3 regions of the Micromonospora sp. CNZ296 genome follow, and region 1 is predicted to be linked to each of the others. Evidence: riboswitches for the same ligand, from Rfam matches in the RefSeq annotation. Region 1 holds a riboswitch; each other region holds the start of a gene.

Region 1 (3,269 bases):
GTGCTGGGCCTGCGGGCGCTGCGCGGCACCGCCCGGCCCGGCGCACCGGCGGACCGGCCGGACGGCGGCGCCGGGCGGGCGTTCCGGCGCGGGCTGCTGACGAACCTGCTCAACCCGAAGATGATCCTGTTCAGTGTGGCGTTCCTGCCGCAGTTCGTCCGGCCCGAGGCGGGCCCGGTGGCGGCGCAGCTGGTGCTGCTCGGGGCGCTGTTCGTCGCGGTGCAACTCGCCGTGGACCTGGCGCTCGGGGTGGGCGCCGGGCGGTTCGCCAGGCGGTGGGGCGACAGCCGCTGGTCACGGCGCGTCGACCGGCTCTGCGCTGTCGCCTTCGTCGCGCTCGGCGTCCGGCTGGCCGCCGGCTGAGACGCACCGGGGCGCGGTGCGGGCGTCGGCTGGTCGGGGGTCGGCAATGCCCGGGCCGGTTGATCGACTCCATCACGCCGAGGTGGCGGCATCAGAAGTGCTCCGACCCCGCCACCTCGGCGAACTGGCGATGATCATGAGGCCGGTCCCGGTTCGGCTCCGCCGGCGTCCCGGACGCGGGCGGCCGCTCGCGGTCCAGGTGCAGGCGCAGCAGCACCCAGCCCAGCGACACGGCGCCGATGAACACGTACGCGGGCTGGGTGCCGAACGTGTCCCAGCAGGTGTGCAGCGTGACGGCGGCGGCGAAGGTGAGCAGGAACGCCGCCAGCTTCCGGCCGCCGGGCGCGGCGGCGAACGTGAACAGCGCGGCGGCGGTCAGCCCGGTCCAGGCCAGGTGCGCGGCGGGCGCGGTGAGACCGCGTACCAGCAGCGTCCGCTCGACCGAGCCGAGGTTGCCCTCCGACCCGACGAACGCGGCGAACGCGTAGCCCATGGTCTCCAGCGCGGCGAACCCGGCGCCGGAGGCCACGCCGATCACCAGGCCCTGCGCCGGGGACGGGTGCCGCCGCCACAGCAGCAGGATGCCGGCCGGCACGATCAGTTTGGCGGTCTCCTCGGCCAGGCCGACGAGCGCCATCGGCAGGACGCCGAGGCGGTGCAGGGTGCCGTACTCCAGCCAGCCGGCGGCGACCACGCCGACCACGCCGCCGAGGAGCGCGGCGACGCCGACGACGGAGCCGGGGACCGGGCGGCGGGCCGGCCGTCCCTGGGCGAAGGCCAGGAACGTGGCGGGCGCGACGCACGCGCCGAGCACGATCAGCGCCGGGACGAACGTGACGGTCCCGGTGCCGGCGAGTGTCTCCAGCACCAGCAGATGAAGCCCGACGCCGACGAGCAGGACCGCCACCCACGCCCAGCGGCGTCCGGTATTCCCCATACCGCCGAGTATCGCGCCCGCCGGCTCGCGCCGGAATCGGGGGTAGGCACTGTGGACAGTGAGATCATTCCGACACGCCGACACGACATCTGGTGTTGCACGCAAGCCCTCACCGCCATATATGGTGTTGCCGCAGCTGGTTCGGCCGAACCCTCCGGGGCGGGGCCGAGGCAAGAGGGAACCCGGTGGGAATCCGGGACTGCCCCGCAGCGGTGAGTGGGAACGACAGCCGTCAACAGCACTGGGCCACCGGCCTGGGAAGCGACGGCCGGTAGGCGACCGGCGACCCCGGTCGGGCCCGCGAGTCCGAAGACCTGCCAGCGCGCCGTACGCCTCCGCGTACGGCGGCCGGAGGTCGCGCGGGACGACCGACGCCAGCAGCCGGGCCGGCCGTGCGCCGCGCCCGTTGGCGTCTCCCGCCGTCTCCAGACGGTGACAGCGAGGAGAGGTCATGACTGTCGTGCAGGAGAGTCCCCCGTCCGGAACCGGCGGGTCCGAGACCCGCCGGCCGGCGATGCGGGTACGCAAGCGGGACGGCGACACCGAGCCGGTGGACGTCGGCAAGATCGTCCGGGCGGTCGAGCGCTGGGTCGCCGACCTGGACGAGGTGGACCCGCTGCGGGTGGCCACGAAGACGATCAGCGGGCTCTACGACGGGGCGACCACCGCCGAGCTGGACCGGTTGTCGATCCAGACCGCGGCGGAGCTGATCGGCGAGGAGCCGCAGTACTCGAAGCTGGCGGCGCGGTTGCTCGCCGGGTACGTGGACAAGGAGGTCCGCGGACAGGGCGTGGCGAGCTTCAGCCAGTCGATCGCCTACGCGCACGGGCTGGGACTGATCGGCGACGAGACGGCCGCGTTCGTGGCCCGGCACGCCCGCAAGCTCGACGACGCCGTGGACCCGGACGGCGACCTGCGGTTCGAGTACTTCGGACTGCGCACGGTGGCCGACCGCTACCTGCTGCGGCACCCGCAGTCGCGGCTGGTGGTGGAGACGCCGCAGTACTGGCTGCTGCGGGTGGCGTGCGGGCTGTCCCGCACCCCCGGCGAGGCGGTCGGGTTCTACCGGCTGATGTCCAGTCTGGCCTACCTGCCCAGCTCCCCCACGCTGTTCAACTCCGGCACCCGGCACACCCAGATGTCGTCGTGCTTCCTGGTCGACTCGCCGCGCGACGAGCTGGACTCGATCTACGAGCGGTACCACCAGGTGGCGAAGCTGTCGAAGTTCTCCGGCGGCATCGGCATCGCCTGGTCGCGGGTGCGCGGCCGGGGCGCGCTGATCCGGGGCACCAACGGCCGGTCCAACGGCATCGTGCCGTTCCTCAAGACGCTCGACGCCGGGGTGGCCGCGGTCAACCAGGGCGGCCGGCGCAAGGGCGCGGCCTGCGTCTACCTGGAGCCGTGGCACCCGGACGTGGAGGAGTTCCTGGAGCTGCGGGACAACACCGGCGAGGAGTCGCGGCGTACGCACAACCTCAACCTGGCCAACTGGATCCCGGACGAGTTCATGCGCCGGGTCGAGGCCGACGGCGAGTGGTCGCTGGTCGACCCGTCGGACGCCCCGGAACTGCCCGACCTGTACGGCGAGGCGTTCGACGCCGCGTACCGGGCGGCGGAGAAGAACGCGGTCCGCACGGTGCGGGCCCGGGATCTGTACGGGCGGATGATGCGCACGCTCGCGCAGACCGGCAACGGCTGGATGACGTTCAAGGACGCCGCGAACCGGCTGTCCAACCAGACCGGTGAGCCGGGCAACGTGATCCACCTGTCCAACCTGTGCACGGAGATCCTGGAGGTGAACGACGACACCGAGACCGCCGTGTGCAACCTCGGCTCGGTGAACCTCGGCGCCCACGTCACCGCCGACGGGGTGGACTGGGAGCGGCTGCGCGCCACCGTGCGTACGGCTGTGGTCTTCCTCGACCGGGTGATCGACATCAACTACTACCCGGCCGAGCAGGCGGCGGCG
Region 2 (3,269 bases), on a different contig from region 1:
CGCGGAGCGGTCGCCGTGCGAACGACCCCGGTGAGCCCGTCGGCGGTCACTTCACCGAGCGGCACGTGCTCGGCCCTCAGATGAGTGGCAAGCCGGGCGGCGAGGCCGAGCCGGAATCGTCCGGTCTCGCAGTCCACGACGACGACCTGGACACCGCTGGTGGCGAGCGCGGCGGCGGCGCGGTGGGCACGACCCAGCGGGTCCGGGCCGGAGGTGGCGCGGCCGTCGGTCACCACGACGAGCAGGGGCCGGCGGGACGGGTCGCGCAGCGCCTCCCGGCGCAGCACCTCCCCACTGCGTTCCAGGCCCTCCGCGAGCGGGGTCCGGCCACCGGCCGGTAGGTCGGCCAGGCGGCGGGAGGCGACGTCGACCGAGCCGGTCGGTGGCAGGACGACCTCGGCGGTGTGCCGGCGGAACGTCACCAGTGCGACCTTGTCCCGGCGGCGGTAGGCGTCCAGCAGCAGCGACAGCACAGCGGTCTTGACCTGCTCCATGCGGCGGCGGGCCGCCATCGAACCGGACGCGTCCACGCACAGCAGCACGAGGTTCGACTCGCGCCCGACGGTCTCGGCCCGGCGCAGGTCGCCGGGCACGAGCGCGAGGCCGCGACCGCCGGTCAAGCCACCCCGGGAATGCTGATGCGGCGCCGCCGCGGTGATGGTGCCCGGCAGGTGCAGCCGGCCGTCGCCGGACGTGCGCCGCCGCTGCCCGGCGACACGGCCCTGCGGTGTTCGTGCCCGGGACCGCCGGCCGGCCTGACCGTCGCCGGTTCCTTTCACGACCAGCAAGCGGGCACGTGCGGGCTCGCCCGCGGATGCCATCGATGTGGCGGCCTGCCGTTCGGGCTCCGGTACGGGCGGGCTCTCGCCGGGAGAGCCGGGCACGTCCCCGGCCGATCCGTCGTGCCCGGTGTCGTCGGGCAGACCGCCGCCGGGACCGTCGGGTCCGGGGTCGGGGTCGTTGTGGCCGAGTAGGTCGTCCAGGCGGTCCTGGTCCAGGCCGGGCTCGTCGAAGGGGTTGCGGCGGCGGCGGTGCGGCAGCGCGAGACGGGCGGCGATGCGGATGTCCTCGAGTGTCACTCGCGTACGTCCCCGCCAGGCCGCGTGCGCCGCGGCGGCGCGAGCGGTGACGAGGTCCGCACGCAGGCCGTCCACGTCGAACGCGGCGCACAGCTCGGCGATCCTGGTCAGCGTCTCGTCGTCGAGCACGACACCGGCCAGCGAGCGCCGGGCGGCGGCCAGCCGGGTGCGCAGGGCTTCCTGCTCGCCGGCCCAGCGTGTGGCGAAGCCCTCCGGGTCGGCGTCGAATGCGAGCCGGCGGCGGACCGCCTGCACCCGCAGGACGGGGTCACGCGGGGCGGCGACCTCGACCGTCAGGCCGAACCGGTCGAGCAGCTGCGGGCGCAGTTCGCCCTCCTCCGGGTTCATCGTGCCGATCAACACGAACCGGGAGGCATGCTCGACCGAGACACCGTCGCGTTCGACGCTGACCCGGCCGGTCGCCGCGGCGTCGAGCAGCAGGTCGACCAGGTGGTCCGGCAGCAGGTTGACCTCGTCGACGTACAGCAGGCCACGATGGGCCCGGGCCAGCAGGCCAGGCTCGAACGCGACGACGCCGTCTCGCAGCGCGGCATCGAGCTTCAGCGATCCGGTCACCCGGTCGTCGCCGGCTCCGACGGGTAGTTCGACGAGGCGTACCGGCCGTTCGACGACGGGCGTGGGCACGTCGAACGGCCCGTCGGGGCAGACCGCCGAGGGATCGTCCGGGTCGATGGAGAACCGGTCGCCCGCATAGACCCGTACCGCCGGGAGCACCTCGGCGAGGCCGCGCACGGTAGTGGTCTTGGCAGTGCCCTTCTCCCCGCGGATCAGGACACCGCCGATGAGCGGATCGATCGCGACCAGGGTGAGGGCGAGAGTCATGTCGTCGGCGCCGACGACGGCACAAAAGGGGTACTGCGCTGGCATGTAGGGCTCCCGCTCGATCTGCCATGGCGGTCCACGACGCGGCATGCGCCGTGGATCGGATCGAGGCCGGTCTTCGGACTTCCCAGGTCAATGCCTGGATCACCGCAGCGGGCCCTGTGCCGGATTCTCACCGGCTTCCCAGATTCTCCCCGCGACCACGGTCGTGGGGCACCTCGAACCTGTGCATCACCATAGACGCCCCGGTGGCCGGGGCAAGGGCCGGTGGGCGGCTAGGGTGCATCTCCATGGAGGAGCGGGTGACCGTGGTGGGGATCGGGGCTGACGGGTGGGTGGGTCTGCCGGAGCCGTCCCGGGCGCTGGTGCGGGCGGCCGCGACGCTGCTCGGCGGGCGGCGGCACCTCGAGGCGGTGCCGCCCGTCGACGGCCAGCAGCGCGTGGCGTGGCCGTCGCCGCTGCGGGACAATCTGCCAGGTGTGCTCGCCTCCGCGCGAGGGCCGGTTGTCGTGCTGGCCTCCGGCGACCCGCTCGTGTCGGGTATCGGCACGACGCTGCTGGACGTCCTGGGCCCGGAGCGCGTGACGATCGTGCCCGGGGTCTCCTCGGTAGCCCTCGCCCGAGCACGTCTCGGATGGCCGGCCGAGTCCGTCACCACGGTCAGCCTGGTCGGCCGGGACCTACGGCTGATCGTGCCTGCGCTCTCGGCCGGGCGCCGGCTGCTCGTGCTGTCCAGCGACGAGACGACACCCGCGGCCGTGGCCGCGGTGCTGACCGGGCTCGGTTGGGGGCAGTCCAGGCTGGTCGTGCTCGGTGACCTCGGTGCCGCCGGTGAGTCGTGTACCGCGACCACCGCGGCCGGGTGGGACCTGAACGACGTGCCGCGGTTGAACGTTCTCGCTGTCGAAGCTCGCGGTGCCGGTCCGGGCTGGGCCTCGGGCGGCGTGTTGCCCGACGACGCGTTCGAGCACGGCGGGCAGATCACCAAACGTGACCTGCGGGCCAGTGCCCTGGCCCGGCTCGCGCCCGCGCCCGGTCAGCTGCTGTGGGACGTCGGCGCCGGCAGCGGCTCGATCGGTGTGGAGTGGATGCGGGCCTGGCCGACGGCACGGACGATCGCGGTGGAGCCCCGCTCCGACCGGGCCGCGCTGGTGCACCGCAACGCCGCTGCCCTCGGCGTGCCGGGTCTGTGTCTGGTCGAGGGTTCGGCGCCCGGGGCCCTGTCCGGCCTGGACCGTCCCGACGCGGTGTTCGTCGGCGGCGGGGCCACCGTCCCCGGCGTGCTGGACACCTGCTGGGATGCGCTCGGCGCCGGTGGACGGCTCGTCGTGCACGGTGTCACCGCCG
Region 3 (3,269 bases), on a different contig from region 1:
CGGCGGCCTGGAGCGCGGCCAGGCCGGTGGCCGGATCGCCCGGCGCACAGGCGACCTGGACGCCGCCGCCGAGCGCGGCGAAGTCGACGACCACAGTGACTCCCGAGGTGCCGGTGCAGGCGGCGGCGTGCGCCGCCCGGGGCGCGGGTTCGACTGCGGTCAGCGCGACGCCGGCGACGACGGCGGCCAGCAGGCCGGCCAGCCAGGTGCGGACTGTGGAACGGTGACGGAACACGGATCCTCCTATGATCGGGTGCGCGGCGAAGGGGTTCACGGGCAGGCGAGTGCCGGTGCGCCGGGGTCGGCGCCGGCGGCGGACAGACGGGCGTACCCGATCCCGGTTAGACCGAGGACGGCCTGGGCGGTCGCCCGGGGTGCGGTGGCCGGGTCGAAGCCGCCGCCGTCGAAGTCGACAGCGCCCCGGTCGGCCGGCGCCCCGGCGCAGCCGACCTGGAGTCCGGCGAGGAATGCCCGGGCCCGCGCCCAGGCCGGCAGCCGGTGGCCGTCGCGCAGGGCCTGCGCGGCGAGGCCGGTGCTGTTGGCGTTCGGCGTGCCGCCCGCGTTGGCGAAGCCGCCGTCGGCGCGCTGAACGGACACCAGCCAGCGCAGCCCGGCGGCGGCGTCGGCCGGACGGTCCGCGGCGCGCAGCGCCTGTGCCGCGAGCGCGGTGGCGTCCACGTCGGACGTGCAGACCGGTTGCGCGGGCAGCAGCGGGTAACCGCCGTCCGGGCACCGGGTGCCGGCGAGCCAGGCGGCCGCCGCCGGTGGCGCCCCGGCCGCCGTACGGTCCAGCGCCAGCAGCGCGAAGGATTGGCTGAACGCGTTGCTGTAGTCGCCGTACGCGGACCGGTCGCTGAACCTGCCGGCCGGCGTCTGGAGCGAGCGCAGCCGGGCGATCAGGTCCACCCCGCCGACGTCGGCCGGGTCGCCGCCGCGCACCTGCACGGCGAGGGCGAGCTTGGCGGTCGCACCCGCGTACGCCTCGGAGACGCCGTCGCCGAGGTAGCCGTCGCGGATGTCCGGCCGGGTGACCCAGGCCAGCGCGTCGGCGCCGTGGTCGTCGGCGACGCCGGTGGCGGCGAAGGCGAACACGGCGTCGAGGGTCAGCCCCTGGTCGGGGTACACGACACCGTCGAAGACCGCCTCGAAGCGTTCGCCGTCGACGAGTTGCCGGGCGAGCCAGCCGCCGGCGGCCTCCGGGCGGGTGAGGGCGGCGCGCTCGGGGGCGGCGACGGCGGGTGTGGTGAGGGTGAGAGCGGCGAGTACGCCGCAGAGGAGCGCGAGCAGGCGGTGCCGGCTTCGGCGGACGACCATCGGAAGCGCCTTTCCGGCCCGGCGGTCGTCGAAAGCCCGGACGACCGCGGCAACGCCGCGTCGACCGGGACTCCGACCCGTGGGCCACGACGGGTGGGGAGCGGATACACGCGTACGACGGGTATTCGGGCTCGCCGCCGCAGATCTCTCTGGGCGGCCTACCGTTGCGGGCCAGCGCCGGATTTCGACCGGTCTTCCCCCGCACGTACACGCGGTGGTTCAGTTGTCGCGACAGTCTGCTGTGGCCGGAGCGCCGATGTCAATGCGCCAGGAACCGGACACGTGCCGTGACGGCCGGCAGGACGCCCGGTGAAGACCGGGCGTCCTCGACCGCGTGGTCACTGTCAGCGGGGCCGGGAGCCGGTCATCGGCGGAACGGTCCGGTGACGCAGTAGGTGATGCCGCCGGAGGACGAGCCGGTCGTGCCGCGTTGCGACGAGAAGTACAGCCGGTCCCCCGCCGGGGTGAACGCCGGCCCGGTGATCTCCGAACCGCTCTGTCCGGTGATCCGCAGGAAGACCGAGATCTTGTCGTCGGGCGTGATCATGCAGATCTCCATGTTCCCGCCGTCCTCCGCGACGTACAGGTCACCGGCAGTGGACCCGGTGATGTTGTCGACCCCGGTCAGCGGAGGGGTGCCCGGACTGACCAGGTTGTCGTCGTAGGCGAGCTCGTACGTGCCGGCGGCCAGGTTGACCTGCCACACGCGGTTGTCGCCCTTCGTGGTGAACCAGACGGTGTCATCCGCGTAGTGACAGCCCTCGCCGCCGTTGAACGTCTTCGCGCCGGACACCTGCTGCCGGGTCGGGGTGGGCGAGCCGTCCGGGTCGGGCACCGTGGCCCAGGTGAACGTGCCGGAGGTCGCCGTACCGGCGCGGAAGACCTGGAGGGTTCCGGCGGAGAGGTCGCCCCAGGTGGTCGGCACGAACCGGTAGAACTTGCCGTCGGTCTCGTCCTCGGTCAGGTAGACGACCCGGCGGACCGGGTCGGCCGCGGCCGCCTCGTGCTTGAACCGGCCCAGCGCGGGACGCGCCACGGCGGTCCCGCCGAGGGGGTACGTCTCGAAGACCCGGCCCAGGGACACCTCCTCGCAGGAGAGCCAGGTGTTCCACGGTGTCTTGCCCCCGGCGCAGTTGTTGTTGGTTCCGGAGAGGATCCGCGACGCCCCGACCACGGTGCCGCTGGAGTCGAAGACGAGGCGTGAGGCACCGCCGCCCGCACCGGCTGACACCTCGGAGTTCGACACGTAGATCCAGCCGGTGCCGTTCGGGAACACGGCGCCACCGTCCGGAGCGTCGTGCCAGGTGTACGACGTCCCCGGCACCGTCCGACGGGATCGTGCGACGATCGAGCTGGTGAAGCCGGCCGGCAACTGGATGCCGTTGGCGTCGGCGGGCTGGAGCCCACCGTAGGGGCCCGCCGCGTTCTGCGCCGGGGCTCCGTACGCCGCCGACCACGCGGTGAACGGCAGCGCGACAGCGCCCGCACCGACGACAGTGGCCCGCAGCATTGCTCGACGATCCATGGAACCTCCTCGGTAGGTTCCCCAGATCTGACCGGGCGGAGCTTACGCACATCGATCTGTTGGATGAACGTCGATGGACGCCTCGGTGCGCGGCGTCGTGTCGGCCGTCTCGTCCGTCGCCTGCCGGTGACGGGAGCGACTCGCGGTCGGCCCCCGCCACCGTTCGCATGGCTGGTCAGCCCTTGCGCCACTTCTGGTTGGCCGTGCCCCCGCAGTCCCAGAGCTGGAGCCTCGCGCCGTCGTTGCCGTTCCAGTCCTTGATGTCGACGCACTTGCCGGCCTGGAGGTTGACCAGGTCTCCGGCCGCGTTCAGGGTGAACTGCTGGGCGCCGGTGCCGTTGCAGGTGTAGAGCTGCACCGCCGCCCCGTTCGCGGTGGACCCGGCGTCGACGTCCATGCACTTGTTGTTCTGGCTCTTGAGCGCCGTGCC

What was found. A riboswitch is a leader RNA that binds a small molecule or an ion and turns the genes downstream of it on or off. The one in region 1 is predicted to bind cobalamin.
Region 2: another riboswitch for cobalamin. It lies ahead of FB455_RS32800 (magnesium chelatase subunit D family protein); the one in region 1 lies ahead of FB455_RS04315 (ribonucleoside-diphosphate reductase subunit alpha).
Region 3: another riboswitch for cobalamin. It lies ahead of FB455_RS15340 (peptidase); the one in region 1 lies ahead of FB455_RS04315 (ribonucleoside-diphosphate reductase subunit alpha).

Annotation. Positions count from the first base shown of each region.
Region 1 is NZ_VISW01000002.1:321,090-324,358, reverse strand. Features, by position in the region: gene FB455_RS04325 (LysE family translocator) at 1-363, shown strand, start outside; gene FB455_RS04320 (PrsW family glutamic-type intramembrane protease) at 455-1,300, opposite strand; cobalamin riboswitch at 1,421-1,635, shown strand; gene FB455_RS04315 (ribonucleoside-diphosphate reductase subunit alpha) at 1,752-3,269, shown strand, end outside.
Region 2 is NZ_VISW01000036.1:21,489-24,757, reverse strand. Features, by position in the region: gene FB455_RS32800 (magnesium chelatase subunit D family protein) at 1-1,967, opposite strand, end outside; cobalamin riboswitch at 2,015-2,158, opposite strand; gene FB455_RS32795 (bifunctional cobalt-precorrin-7 (C(5))-methyltransferase/cobalt-precorrin-6B (C(15))-methyltransferase) at 2,213-3,269, shown strand, end outside.
Region 3 is NZ_VISW01000008.1:87,400-90,668, reverse strand. Features, by position in the region: gene FB455_RS15345 (hypothetical protein) at 1-235, opposite strand, end outside; gene FB455_RS15340 (peptidase) at 271-1,314, opposite strand; cobalamin riboswitch at 1,414-1,549, opposite strand; gene FB455_RS15335 (alkaline phosphatase PhoX) at 1,679-2,839, opposite strand; gene FB455_RS15330 (beta-1,3-glucanase family protein) at 3,015-3,269, opposite strand, start outside.